One region of the Thermaerobacter litoralis genome, then DNA from elsewhere that is predicted to be linked to it. Evidence: riboswitches for the same ligand, from Rfam matches in the RefSeq annotation. Region 1 holds a riboswitch; the other holds the start of a gene.
The links. A riboswitch is a leader RNA that binds a small molecule or an ion and turns the genes downstream of it on or off. The one in region 1 is predicted to bind S-adenosylmethionine.

Region 1 (6,926 bases):
CCCGGGAAGACGGGGAAGCCGATGTAGTACCGCCCCTCCTGCTTCTGGGGATGGATCCCCAGGTGTCCCGTGCGACCGGCGGGCCGGGGTACCTCGGCCAGCGACGGCAGCGGGCGGCCCAGCCGCTCCTCGATGCGGCGGCGGATGGCCTCGGGGCCGTGGTCCTCCACCATGAACTTGAAGCGGGCCTTGGCCCGGTTGGCCCGGTAGGTCAGGTCGAAGCGCCATACGTCCAGCAGCGCCTGGAGGAAGGCGGTCAGGTCCTCGGCCGGGACGAACACGCCCAGGGGGTCGGCCAGCCGCGGGTAGGTGGACAGGCCGCCCCCCACCAGCACGGCGAAGCCCGGCCGGCCGTCGACCACGGTGCCCACCAGGCCCACGTCGTGGATCTCCGGCGCGTTGCACTGGTGGGGGCAGGCCGACAGGGTCCACTTGTGCTTGCGCGGCAGGTCGCTGTACTCGCGGTTGTGGTAGAAGAAGTCCGCCAGCGCCCGCACGTAGGGCCGGGTGTCGAAGAGCTCGCCGGCGTCGATCCCCGCCACCGGGCAGCCGGTGATGTTACGCAGGATGTCGCCGCACGCCCCCGCGGTGGTCAGCCCGTGCTGCCGCAGGAGGTCGAAGATGGCCGGTACGTCCTTGAGCTCGATCCAGTGGATCTGGATGTTCTGGCGGGTCGAGATCTCACCGCTGTTGCGGCCGAAGCGCTGGGAGATCTGGCCGATCACCCTTAGCTGCTGCGGGGTGACGATGCCCCCCGGGATCTTGACCCGCATCATGAAGGTGCCGACCTTGGGCTTGTCGTGGTAGAGCCCCCACCACTGCAGGCGGAGGATGTCGTCCTCCGGCACGTCCTCGTAGTGGGTGGCCGCGAGCCGCGGCAGCTCGTCCAGCAGGTCGAAGGGCAGCTTCTCGTGCTTGACCCGCTCGACGTAGTTGCGCCGGCGGACCTCCTCCCAGGTCAGGGGCCGCCGCTCCCGCCGCGCCCTGCCCGGCCGGTGGCCCGCGGCGGCCGCCGGCGATGCCGGGTCCGGCGAGGGCTCGGTACGGGCCGGGCCGCCGGGCGGGACGGGGCCGGCGGGATGACCGGGACGGGTCGGGTCGGACGGCCGGTTGGAACCGTTCATGGCGGTCACCTCCTGGCGATCTCGGCCGGGGAGCCCAGCGGTGCCGGTTGCTGGTCCCGCGGGGCCCAGGGCGGGTCCTCGGGCGGTGCCGGTTCGTCCGCCCAGGCGGCCACCGGACCGATCACCCACACCGCCGGCGCCTCCACGGCGACCTGGCCGGCGGCCACGGCGCCCAGGGTCGCCCGGACCACCCGCTGCTGGGGCCAGCCGGCCCACTCCACGAAGGCGCAGGGCTCGCCGGGCGGCCGCCCGGCCTCGATCAGGGCCTGGGCGGTCGCCTGGCGGTTCGCCACGCCCATCAACACCACCAGGGTGTCGGCCGCCGCGAGCCGCGCCCAATCCTGGGACGAACCGGCCTGGCAGTGGCCGCTGGCCACGGTGAAGGACGACGCCACCCCGCGCAGGGTCAGGGGGATCCCCGCCAGGGCCGGGGCGGCCACCGCCGAGGTCACGCCGGGCACCACCTGGACGGGGATGCCGCGGCGGCGGAGGGCGGCCAGTTCCTCCCCACCCCGGCCAAAGACCATGGGATCGCCGCCCTTGAGCCGCACCACCACCCGGTGGCGCCGGGCCCGGTCGGCCAGCAGCTCGATGATGGCGTCCTGGCTGCAGGGCGGCGCCGCCTCGCCCGACCCCGCGTGCCGGGGCGCCTTGCCGACGGGGATGCGCTCGGCGCCGGGCCTCACCCGGGCCAGGATGGCCGGCGACACCAGCCGGTCGTAGAGGACGCAGTCGGCCTCGGCCAGCAGCCGGGCGGCCCGCAGGGTGAGGAGCTCGGGGTCACCGGGGCCGGCGCCCACCAGGTAGACGGTGCCGGGGCCGTCCCGGTGCGGCCGGCCGCTCGCCGGCGCCTGCGGCGGATCAGCCGGGGCCGCAGGCGGGGCCGCGGCCGGCGGGGCGGGTTGGATGTGGTTCGCCGCCGCCGCGTCCAGCAGGTCTTCCAGGAGCCGCCGGGCCCCCGGCTCGTCGCCGTGGCGGATCCGCTCGAGCCCCTCAGAGTCCACCATGCGGTACCAGAGGGCCCGGCGCTGCTCTGGATCGGGGATGCGGGCGGTCACCGCCGGGCGCATCGAGCCCAGCAGGGCGACCCAGGCGGCGTACTCGGGCCCCAGCTCCCGGGCCAGCCGGTCCCGCAGCCGGGCGGCCAGCGCCGGGCTCTTGCCGCCCGTGCCGATGGCCACCACCAGGTCCCCCTGGCGGTGGACGGCGGGCAGGATGAAGCTGCAGTGGGGCGGGTCGTCGACGGCGTTGAGCCACAGGTGACGGCGGTCGGCTTCGTCGCGGATCTGCCGGTTGAGGCTGGGATCCTCGGTGGCCGCGATCACCAGCATGAAGCCGTCCAGGTCGCCGGGCCGGTAGTCCCGCCGAATCCAGCGGATCCGGCCCTCGGCCGCCCAGCGGGCCAGGGCCTCGGTGCCGTCTGCGGCGATCAGCGTCACCCGAGCCCCGGCGGCCAGCAGCCCCCGCACCTTGGCCTCCGCTTCGCCGCCTCCGCCCAGCACGACGCACGGCCGGTCCCGCAGGTCGAGCATGACGGGGTAGTAGGGAATGGAACCGGGCGTGATGCCATCCCGTTCCGGAGCCAGCGCATCGGTATGCATCGGTGTTCCTCCCGCCCGCGTCGCTCTCCATCCCGATCCCGGGGGGCCATGGGCTGCGACCGGTGCGCTCTATTCCTTAAAAATACGAGTGAGTTAATTAACTTAGTCTCCATTGAAGGGCGCCGGGCGGCTCGTGTCAAGGTCCTGCAAATTCGGCCATGGCCCGGCAGGAGTTCCCGTCCGGGTCCCGAATAGCAGTTCCCAACGCCCGGGCCGGATCCCGTGGGGGCTCCCACAACCCGGCGCCCGGGCGCCATACAGCCCGACAGCAGCACCCTATCGAGAGTGGCCGAGGGACGGGCCCGATGACGCCACGGCAACCGGCCGCCGGACGGCAGCGGCACGGTGCCAATTCCCGCGGGAGGCGGCTCCCGGGAGATAGGGAAAGGCGAGCCACCCTCTCCCCCTCCCGGAGGGGGTTTTTCATTTCGTGCCGGCCCCTTGGACCCACCGTGGACGCCGGCAGAGGAGGCGAGGATGGATGGCGCTGGCGACGAACCTGGGCTTTCCCCGCATCGGCGCGGGGCGGGAGCTGAAGCAGGCCCTGGAGGCCTACTGGGACGGCCAGATCCCGGCCGGCGAGCTGCTCCGCACGGCGGCCGCCCTGCGCCGCCGCCACTGGGAGCTGCAGCGGCAGGCGGGGATCGACGTGGTGCCGGCCGGGGACTTCTCCCTCTACGACCACGTGCTGGATACCGCCTGCATGGTGGGCGCCGTCCCCGCCCGTTACGGGTGGGATCCGGCGGGCGGCGGCGAGGTCCCGCTGGACGTCTACTTCGCCATGGCCCGGGGGACGCCCGGCCAGGGCGTACCGGCTCTGGAGATGACCAAGTGGTTCGACACCAACTACCACTACATCGTGCCGGAGCTGGCGCCGGACCAGACCTTCCGCCTGGCCTCCCGCAAGGTGGTGGAGGAGTTCCGCGAGGCCCGGGCCCTGGGCTTGGCGGCCCGCCCGGTGCTTCTGGGGCCGGTGAGCTTCCTGCTGCTGGCCAAGGTGCGGGAGGCGGCGGGCGTCCCCTCCGGCGCCCGGCTTGCCCTGCTGGACGGCCTCCTGCCCGTTTACGGGCAGGTGCTGCGGGAGCTCCAGGCCGCCGGGGCCACCTGGGTCCAGCTGGATGAGCCCTTCCTGGCCCTCGACCTGGACGAACCGGCCCGGGCCGCCTTCCGGCGGGCCTACGCCGCGCTGGCCCAGGCGGCCCCCGGCCTGAAGCTGTTCCTGGCCACCTACTTCGAGGGGCTGCGGGACAACCTGGAGCTGGCCCTGAGCCTGCCCGTGCAGGCCCTGCACCTGGACCTGGTGCGGGATCCCGGCCAGCTGGAGCAGGTGCTCGCGGCCGGCGTGCCGCCGACCCTGCACCTCTCCCTGGGAGTGGTCGACGGCCGCAACGTCTGGCGGGCCGACCTGGAGGCGGCCCTGGAGGTCTTGGAGCGGGCCCGGCAGGCGCTGGGGCCCGAGCGGATCTTCGTCGCCCCCTCCTGCTCCCTGCTGCACGTGCCCATCGACCTGGAGCTGGAGACGGCGTTCGACCCGGAGATCAAGGGCTGGCTGGCCTTCGCGAAGCAGAAGCTGGAAGAGGTGGCCGTCCTCACCCGCGCCCTGAACGAAGGCCGGGCGGCGGTTGCCGGCGCCCTGGCCGCCAGCCGGGCGGCGGTGGCGGCCCGCCTTGGCTCGCCGCGGCGGACCCGGCCCGAGGTGCAGGCGCGGCTGGCCCGGCTCGGTCCCGGCGATGCCCGCCGGCGGTCGCCGGCCCCCGAGCGGCGCCAGCGCCAGCGGCAGCGCCTCGGGTTGCCGGTTCTTCCCACCACCACCATCGGGTCGTTCCCCCAGACGCCGGAGCTGCGGCGGCTGCGGGCCCGCTGGCGCCGGGGCGAGATCGACGACGCCACCTACGAGGCGGGCCTGCGGGACGAGATCCGGCGGGTGATCCGGCTGCAGGAGGAGCTGGGGCTAGACGTGCTGGTCCACGGCGAGCCCGAGCGCAACGACATGGTGGAGTACTTCGCCGAGCAGCTGGAGGGCTTCGCCTTCACCCGCCACGGCTGGGTCCAGAGCTACGGCAGCCGCTGCGTCAAGCCGCCCATCCTCTACGGCGACGTGGCCCGGCCCGGCCCCATGACGGTGAAGTGGATCACCTACGCCCAGTCCCTGACGGACCGGCCGGTCAAGGGCATGTTGACGGGGCCCGTCACCATCCTGCAGTGGTCCTTCGTCCGCGACGACCAGCCGCGGGAGGTGACCTGCCGCCAGATCGCCCTGGCCATCCGCGACGAGGTCCAGGACCTGGAGGCGGCGGGGATCCGGGTCATCCAGATCGACGAACCGGCCTTCCGCGAGGCCATGCCCCTGCGCCGGGCGGATCAGCCGGCCTACCTGGCCTGGGCCACCGAGTGCTTCCGCCTGGCCACCGGCGGCGTGGGGGACGAGACCCAGATCCAGACCCACATGTGCTACGCGGAGTTCAACGACATCCTGGACGCCATCGCCGCCCTGGACGCCGACGTGATCCTGATCGAGGCCTCCCGGTCGGGGATGGAGCTGCTGGACGCCTTCGTGGAGCACCGCTACCCCAGCGACATCGGCCCCGGCGTGTACGACATCCACTCGCCCCGGGTGCCGCCGGTGGAGGAGATCAAGGTTCTGCTGCGCAAGGCGGCGGCGGTCCTGGATCCCGGCCAGCTGTGGGTGAACCCCGACTGCGGCCTCAAGACCCGCCGCTATCAGGAGGTGGAACCGGCCCTGCGGCACATGGTCCAGGCGGCCCGGGAGCTGCGGGAGGAGGGGCTGGCGGCCGCGGCGGCCGGCAGCCGGTGACGGCGGCCCCTTGAGCGGGCCGGGCTGTCCCGGTCGGGTTCGTCCGGCGTCCTGGCTTGACAACGATCGACAACGGGCCGGCGACGTTAGCGGTCCAACGGCAAGGCCTTCCCGGTGGGGGAAGGCCTTTTTGTGCAATGGAGTCAACAGGCGCTGGCCAAATGGGTGAACCCTGTCGAATGATTTCAGGTGATTTAGATGGGTTACAGTTTCACGGCGGGCTCGTTCGTGACCATTCTTTTTTGTCCGTGCCCATACCATAAAAAGGTCAAGCCCAACGAATTCCCTAATTACTAAACGTCCATTCAGTCGGTCTGGGGGAGGGGGAGCATGCAGCGCAAGGCACAGGCCCGCCGCTGGCGACGGCCGGTGGCCTGGGTGGCCGGCGTGGCCCTGGTGGTGGCGGTCGCGGGCGTCGGGCTGGAGGGGTGGCGATCGACGGCGCTGGCGGCCGGTCCGCGCCTGCCCGGGTCGGACAAGGTCCTGGAGACGACCCAGGGGCTTCTGGCCACCGGCGGTAACACCGCCCGGGATGCCGCGGGCGAGGCCACGGCGACGGTGACCGCAGCGGCCGGGACCCTGTCCGGGGCGGCGGAGACCGTGACCGGGACGGTGAGTGGCGCGGCCGGTGCGGTGACGGCGACGGCCGGTCCGGTCCTGGACCAGGCGGCGCAGGGGGCGGACCAGGCCGGCGAGACGGCGGAGCAGCTGGGCAGCGCCCTGACCGGCGGCTCGGCCGGCGACGCGGTCGCGGGGACGCTGACCCAGGTCGGGCAGGCCGCCGGTGAGGCGGCCGGGACCCTGGCCGGGGAGGAGGCCGGATCCCTGGTCCAGGGCGTGGCGGAGACCGCCGCCGGTGCGGCCGGTACGGCGGTGAACACCTTGACGGGGACCGCCCAGACCCTCCTGCCGTCCTCCGGCAGCGGCGGGGAAGAGGGTGGCGACCAGGACGGCGGACCGTCCCTCAACCTGCAGATCGGGGACGAGAACGTGGAGGTCAGCCTGGACGGCGGGCTGCACATCCGCCCCGATCCCACCGGCGGGCTCCTTTCGGGCGGCGGGGAGCAGGAGAGCGGCCCCGGCAGCGGCGGCGGAGCCGGTTCGTCCGGTGAGGGGGACGGGGAGCCGGGGCGGGTCGATCTGCCGACGGGGGCCATCACCGGCCTTATCTGCGACGCCTTGAGCGGGCTGCCCATCCCCGGCGCCACCGTGTCGGTGGAGGAGGACCGGGGCGTCGACCTGGGCGTGGCCAAGACCGACCTGGGCGGTCGCTTCAGCCTGGACATCGGCCGGAGCGAGGGCGGCCGGCTGACCATCACGGCCAGCGCCGGTGGCTACACCGTGGCCACGGCGGGCCCCATCAGCCTGGGTCCCGACGGCACCGCC
Region 2 (6,926 bases), on a different contig from region 1:
GTCCCAACGACGACGGCGGCGGAGACCCGCCGCCGCGTTCCTTGTGCGATCCCGCGAAGCAACCTGCACCAGAGGCCTGACCGCCGCCCGGGCGGGGCCGCGGTCAGGCCGCCTCGTCCCGCCGGTTCCAGATCCAGGCGGCGCCGACGAGGTAGACCAGCCACTCCACCGGCCACGGTCCGGCGTCGGTCAGGTCCCAGGCGACCCGGGCGGCGGCGGCCATCGCCACCACGGCCACCAGGCGCAAAGGCTGGTGCCACCGCCGCCAGGCCCAGTGGGAGCGCCAGGGCCGCGAGCCGGCACGACGGCGCAGCGCCGTGCCCCGCCACCGGGTTCCCGGAGATCCGGACCGGATCCCGCCGGGCCGCACCACCCCCCGGGCCCGGGGATCCCGGCCCCCGGGCAGCACGCGGAACCGGCGCCGCTGCTCCCGCTCACAATCCGGGCAATAGCGGGCACCCCGCCGGTCCGCCTCAAAGGTGCGCCGGCACCGGTAGCACTGGGCGAGATGCCTGGGGCCCATGCCGCTCCCCCCTGGAGGACCCGCCGGACCCGCCCCAGGGCGCGCCCGGCGGCCCGCTCAACCTTCCCTCAATCTGAGTTTAACCGCCGCCGCGGCCGGATCCTGCCATTCCCTGTCGAAGGCGCCGCCCGGCACCCGGCTTGCCGCCCGGGGCCGGCCGTCCAGGGCGGGCAGGGGCAGCCGGTCGCCGCGCCAGATGGCGATCAGGTCGGCCAGCACGGCGCTGGCCGTGGCCTCGCCGCCGGCCCCCGGCCCGGCGAAGCGCACGGCGCCCACCGGATCCGCCTCGATGAGGATCATATTCTCCACCCCGGCCGCCTGCAGCAGCGGATCGTGGGGTGGCAAGAGCTCCGGCTGCACCGTCAGCCGGGGCGCGGGCCCGGTCCACTCCGCCGTGGCCACCAGCCGCCAGCGGGCCTCCTGGCCGGGGCCGGCGGCGGGCGCCGCCTCCAGGATCCGGCGGAAGGCCGGGTCGTCCAGACCCCGCCGCTCGACGCTCGTCCAGTCCACCGGCTCGCCGGTGACCAGCATCGCCAGGATGGCCAGCTTGCGGGCGGCGTCGCGGCCGGAGAGATCGTCGCTGGGATCGGCCTCCGCGTAGCCCGCGGCCTGGGCCGCCCGCACCGCCTCGTCCAGGCTGGCGCCCTGCTCGACCAGGGTGAGCACGAAGTTGCAGGTGCCGTTCAGCACCGCCCGCAGGCGCCGCACCCGGTTGGCGGCCAGGCACCGCAGCAGCGGCCGGATGATGGGCACGCCCCCGGCCACGGCCCCCTCGAAGGCCAGTTCCACCCCCGACCGGCGGGCGACGGCCACCAGGGGGGCCAGGGACTCAGCCAGCAGGGCCTTGTTGGCCGTGATGACGTGACGCCCGGCCTCCAGGGCCTGGAGCACGTAGCGGCGGGCGGGCTCGACCCCTCCGATCAGCTCGATCACCACGTCGACCTCCGGATCGGCCAAGAGCCGCTCCGGGTCGGTGGTCAGCAGGGCGGGGTCGACGGCGGCGGCCCGCGGTTTATCCGGGTGGCGCACCAGCGCCCCCTTGAGCCGCGGCACGCCGCCCAGCCGCTCGACCAGCCAGGGGGGTGGATCCAGCAGCCGCTGCGCCACGGCGCTGCCCACGGTGCCCAAACCCAGCAGCGCCACCACGGGACCCCTCACGGGCGCCCCTCCCCCACGGCGGCCACCGCGCCGGGCGGGGCCGCCGGCGAGGCGGCCGGTTCCTCCAGCCAGGTCATGACCCGCCGGGCCACACCCGCCGCGTCGACCAGGAAGCTGTCGTGGCCCCAGGGGGCCCGCCAGACGTGCCAGGCGACGTCCTTGCCCGCCCGGCGCAGGGCCCGCACCAGGGGCCGCTGCTCGTCCACCGGGTAGAGCAGGTCCGAGGTGATGCCGAGGACGTAGACCCGGCTCTGCACCCGGCCGGCCGCGGCCTCCAGGCCCCCGCGGTCCCGGCCCACGTCGTGCAGGTCCATGGCCCGGGTCAAGGTCACGTACGTGGCCGGATCGAAGCGGCGCACCAGCTTCTCCCCCTGGTAGTGCAAGTAGCTCTCGATCTGGAACCGGAAGGCTTCAGCGCCGGAACGGGCGGCGGTGGCGTAACCGCCCAGCCGCTCGGCCACCGGATCGGTCCCCGGCGGCACCTCGGCCCGGCCGAAGCGCAGGGCCCACTCCTCGCGACCGCGGTAGGTGGTCATCGCCAGCATGCGGGCCAGCGCCAGTCCCCGGCGCGGCGGCTGCTCGCTGGGGTAATCCCCGCCCTGCCAGGCCGGATCGGCGAAGATGGCCTGGCGCTGGACCTCGTTCCAGGCGATGGCATGGGGCGAGGCGGCGGGCGGAGCGGCCAGCACCGCCACCGCGTCGACCCGGTCGGGATAGGTGAAGGCCCACTCCAGGGCTTGCATGCCGCCCAGCGAGCCGCCCACCACCAGGGCGAGCCGCTGGATGCCCAGGGCGTCCAGCAGGCGGCGCTGGGCGTGGACCATGTCGCGGACGGTGATGGTGGGGAAGCGCCCGCCCCAGGGACCGGCCCCCGGCGCCATGGGGCTGGAAGGCCCGGTCGACCCGTAGCAGCCCCCCAGGACGTTACTGCACAGGACGAACCAGCGGCGGGTGTCGATGGGCTTGCCCGGGCCCACCGCCTCCTCCCACCAGCCCGGGCGGTCGGCGGGGTCGTGGGCGGCGACGTGGGCGTCGCCGGTCAGGGCGTGGCAGATGAGGACGGCGTTCTGCCGCCGGGGATCCCAGCGCCCCCAGGTCTCGAAGGCCAGTTCGACCCGGGGCAGGTGGCCGCCCAGCTCCAGCTGCAGCGGCCCGATGTCCACACGGCCGCGACAGGGGATCACCGCGTCCCCCTCCCTCCCGCGCCCGCTCCCCGAAGGGGTTCCGGATACGAAATTACCCCTCCCGAGAGGGAAGGGCCGAAAGGAGTTCCGGCGCCCTCTCATCTCTCAGGATCCGGCCGGATCCTGCAGGAGTTGGCACCTTACCGGCCGCTGCGGCGCGGCCGGCGGTTGCCGGGCTTCATCGGGCCAGTCCCTCCGCCACTCTGGATAAGAGAGCAGACGCGCTCTGTTGTGGCTGTTGAGAGTGATGCTAGCATGCCCGGGCGGGGAGGTCAACGACCTCCTGGCTCTGGGCTGAAGAGTGTGGGTCCCAGAAGGGAAAGGCGGTTGGCGAGCCAAGGGATTGGTAGCCAGTCCACATCCCGGAGGTGACTCGCACTGGACTTGCCCCGGTTTCGTGGACACCCCGGCACTTGGGGCGTAAGCCCCGGAAAGGGTGATCCCCATGCCGGCCACCAAGCCGCCGGACCCTCCCGAGTTCCGCCGGGGCACGGATGGTGCGCCCCGCACCCATTGAGAGCTGCGGTGGACGCATGGGGTCCGCTGGGGTCGGAAGCGGGTCGCCCGGCTAATGCGGGCCATGGGGCTCTGTGGCGTGCACCGGCGCCGGACCCGGGGGATCACCCGCCGGGATCCCCGCCGCCCGGTCGACCCCCGACCGGCTGCATCGGGAGTTTGTGCCCGATGCCCCCAACCGGATATGGGTGGCAGACCTCACGTAGCATCGATGCCTTCTCCCGTGCCGTGGTGGCTGGGCCATGGGGGGACCGGCCCGTCGCGGAGTTGCTGGTGGACGCCGTTACCATGGCGGTGCGGCGTCGCCGGCCAGGGCCCGCCCTGATCCACCACGCCGACCATGGGGCATAGGACACCTCGTTAGCGTTCACCCGTCGCTTGGAGGCCCTGGGCATCGCCGGATCAATGGGTCCTGTGGGCGATGCGCTGGACAACGCGATGGCGGAGAGTTTCGACGCGCCCCTGCAACGGGAGCTCCTCGACCGCCAAGCCTGGCCCACACGGGATCAACTGCCGCATGGCGATCTTCGAGTACGTCGAAGGGTTCTACAACCGGTAGCGGCGTCCCTCGGCCCTTGGTTCCCTCTCGCCCGACGAGTACGAGGACCGTTGGCAGCAGGAGCGAAAGACTCATTCACAGGAAGGGGTTGTCGCGTAAGCCTCAACCTGTCCACGAAACCGGGTCAACTCCAAAGCGGGTCAACTCCAAAAAGGTGGTCGTCCCGATGGCCAACACCCTTTACCTCAAGCGGGTCGTGGAAGATGTCGTACGTCAGCACCTCGCCCAGCAATTTGGGGTGCCATTCAAGTCCCGGGTACTAAAGCTCGTCGCCGGTGGCACCCACGAATTCGACGCGGTCTCCGACGACGGCAGAGTAGTGGCATCGATCAAGTCCGCTTCGGGCAAGACCTCCGGAGGGAAGAAGCCAGCGGGCAAGATAAACGCAGCGGTAGCCGAGCTATACTACCTCACGCTTATCGACGCTCCCATACGCATCCTCGTTCTGACAAGTGAAGAGTTTTTTGGGATCATGGAGAAGCACCTTCGCGGCAGGCTGGCCCCGGGCATTTCCCTGATGTACGTGCCGCTACCTAATGATGTACGGCAGCGTATGACGGAAATCCAGGCGCTCGCCAGTCAGGAAGTGCAACCAGTACGCCAGCTGGACGGAATGTCCTAAGGCGTCTGACGTTTTCAAAGACGAGCGGCTTTGGGAGCCAATGGCATTACTACACGGGCTGCTAGGGGAGGGGCACCTCGCCGTCGGCCACCGAGGGCCCGATGGACCGGGCGGGCCGCAACCAGGCCGGCACGTAGCTCCACGCCGCCCGCAGGTGGCGGCGGTTCTCCGCCGCCCGAGGATCGTGGCGGGCCACCAGCCCCCAGAAGGCCGGCCCGTGGTGCAGGTGGACCGTGTGGCACAGCTCGTGGATCAGCACGTGCTCGACCAGCTCCGGCGGCAGGAACAGGAGCTTCAGGCTGAGCCGGATGTGACGGGTCGCCGAGCAGCTTCCCCACCGGGTCTTGGGACACCCGACGGACGCACCGGCCAGCCGGAAGCCCCGCTCCCGGGCCAGGGCCTCAAGCCAGGGCAGCAGGGTGGCCCGGGCCCGCCGCGCCAGCCAGGCCCGCAGGGGCGGGGCCCAGGCGGCCGGTCCCCGTTCCAGGGCACCGGCGGGCAGCGTGATCCGGCCCGCCACCGGTACCTCTTGGGGGAGGGCCGCGGCGGCCGGGCCGGCCGGCCAGAACCCGGGGGTCCCCGCCCCGGCGGGGGGCGCCGGCGCCGCGGGCGGTGAGGAGGGCGTCACCGGCCCGCCCGCGGCCGGCCCGGCCGCCGGGGGCCGGCGGGACGGCACGGCCGGCTCCGGGCCGGGCGCGCCCCCCACGAGCCACACCTCGCCCAGGGCCCGCAACCATACCCAGGCCGGCGGGCTCGGCGGGGCGGCCGGTAGACCGGGCGCCGGCTCCGGTGGGGCGTTGCCGCTGCCGCCGGCCCGGCGCGCCTCTTCCTCCAGGCGGCGCCGGGCCCGCTGGATCCACCCCGCGTGCTGGGCGACCACCTGGGGCACCCGGTGGAGCGCATAGCCCCGCGGCACCACGACCACCAGGCCGTCGGCCGGCGAGAGGACCAGCCGCACCCGGCGCGCCCGGGCGCTGACCCGGACGGTGTAGGCGGGCAGGCCGGCGGGCAACCCGGCCGGCTCCGGCCGCCGGCCGGCCTCCCGGGACCGGCCGGGGCCCCGGCCCGGGTCCGCCGCTGGCCTATCCGCCTCCTGGTGCCGGGGGTCCCGGCGTTCCGGCGCCGGCCCCCGGGCCCCAGACCGCCCGCCGCCCGCCGGCGCCCCGCCGGTTCGTCCCCCACCCGCCGCCCTGCCCATCCAACCCCCTCCTCGCCCGTTCCCGCCGGGCCTCGGGCCGGCCCGGCGGGGCGAAGCCCGAGCCGCCGCCGGCCGCGGGCTTCCCGTCAACCATGGTCATGGTTCGCCCGGCCGGTCGCCGCTCCTCCCCGGGCCCCAAAAGGACGCGCCGGCCCGCGCGCCGGCCCGCGCCGGCCCGCGAAAAGGGGCGCCCGGCCCCGAATGGAAGGGCCACCGGATGGCATACATTGGTCCCGGAAGGAACCCGGCCGGTCCCCGACCGGCCGGGCCGGCCCCCTTGAAGGAGGTGCCGTCGTGTCCGACGGGGCTGCACCCGGGCCGGCCACCCGCTCGGTGATCGCCCTGCTGGTCTCGGCCGCCTTGCTGGCGGGCGCCCTGGGACTCCACCTCCGCCGGGCCCAGGAGCCGGTGGCCGGCGTCACCGCGCCGGGGCGGCCCACGGCCGACCGGGTGATCCGCCTGACGGAGTACGCCTATGAACCGGCGGTGATCGAAGTCCGCCAGGGGACCCGGGTGCGGCTGACCCTGATCAACACCGGACGGGAGGAACACGAGCTGGAGATCGGCGGCTACGGCCTGGAGGTGGCCGGACTCCGGCCGGGAACCAGCGTGCGGCTGATCTTCAACGCCGACGTGCCGGGCCGCTTTGAGCTGGCCTGCCACATGCCCGGCCACTACGAGAAGGGGATGCGCGGGGTCCTGGTGGTCCACCCCGCCGACGCCGACCGCTAGGGTCCCGTTGCGGCGCGGGGCCTGCGAGCGCCGGCCCTCGGCCGTGGTATGGTGTTGCCGGGAGGCGACGCCATGCCCGCGAAGGAGTTGTCACCGGCACCCGATCCCGCCCCGGCCGCCCGCGCCCGCAGCCGGGTGCTGGCCGCCCTTCTGGCCGCCGGCGGCGGGCCCGTTTCGGGTGCGGACCTGGCCGGCCGGTTGGGCATCAGCCGCACGGCCCTGTGGAAGCACATCGAATCCCTGCGCCGGGACGGCTGGCCGGTGGAAGGCCGGCCGCACCACGGCTACACCCTCGATCCCGGGGCTGCCCGGGAGCTGGCGGCCCGCCGGTTCGTCCCCGAGCTGCTGGAGGCGCGGCGGCTGGGGTCGCGGCTGGGCCACACCGTCCACTGGTACCCGGAGGTGGGTTCGACCAACGACGTGGCCCGGCGGCT

Region 2: another riboswitch for S-adenosylmethionine. It lies ahead of metX (homoserine O-acetyltransferase MetX); the one in region 1 lies ahead of metE (5-methyltetrahydropteroyltriglutamate--homocysteine S-methyltransferase).

The regions. Positions count from the first base shown of each region.
Region 1 is NZ_BAAIES010000008.1:411,377-418,302, reverse strand. Features, by position in the region: gene ACYQ02_RS06945 (nitrite/sulfite reductase) at 1-1,124, opposite strand, end outside; gene cysG (siroheme synthase CysG) at 1,130-2,725, opposite strand; SAM riboswitch class I at 2,999-3,110, shown strand; gene metE (5-methyltetrahydropteroyltriglutamate--homocysteine S-methyltransferase) at 3,207-5,540, shown strand; gene ACYQ02_RS06930 (carboxypeptidase-like regulatory domain-containing protein) at 5,871-6,926, shown strand, end outside.
Region 2 is NZ_BAAIES010000005.1:176,350-183,275, forward strand. Features, by position in the region: gene ACYQ02_RS04245 (hypothetical protein) at 104-523, opposite strand; gene ACYQ02_RS04250 (homoserine dehydrogenase) at 581-1,681, opposite strand; gene metX (homoserine O-acetyltransferase MetX) at 1,678-2,865, opposite strand; SAM riboswitch class I at 2,961-3,079, opposite strand; gene ACYQ02_RS04260 (helix-turn-helix domain-containing protein) at 3,386-3,706, shown strand; gene ACYQ02_RS04265 (hypothetical protein) at 4,107-4,562, shown strand; gene ACYQ02_RS04270 (M48 metallopeptidase family protein) at 4,624-5,760, opposite strand; gene ACYQ02_RS04275 (cupredoxin domain-containing protein) at 6,055-6,492, shown strand; gene ACYQ02_RS04280 (biotin--[acetyl-CoA-carboxylase] ligase) at 6,565-6,926, shown strand, end outside.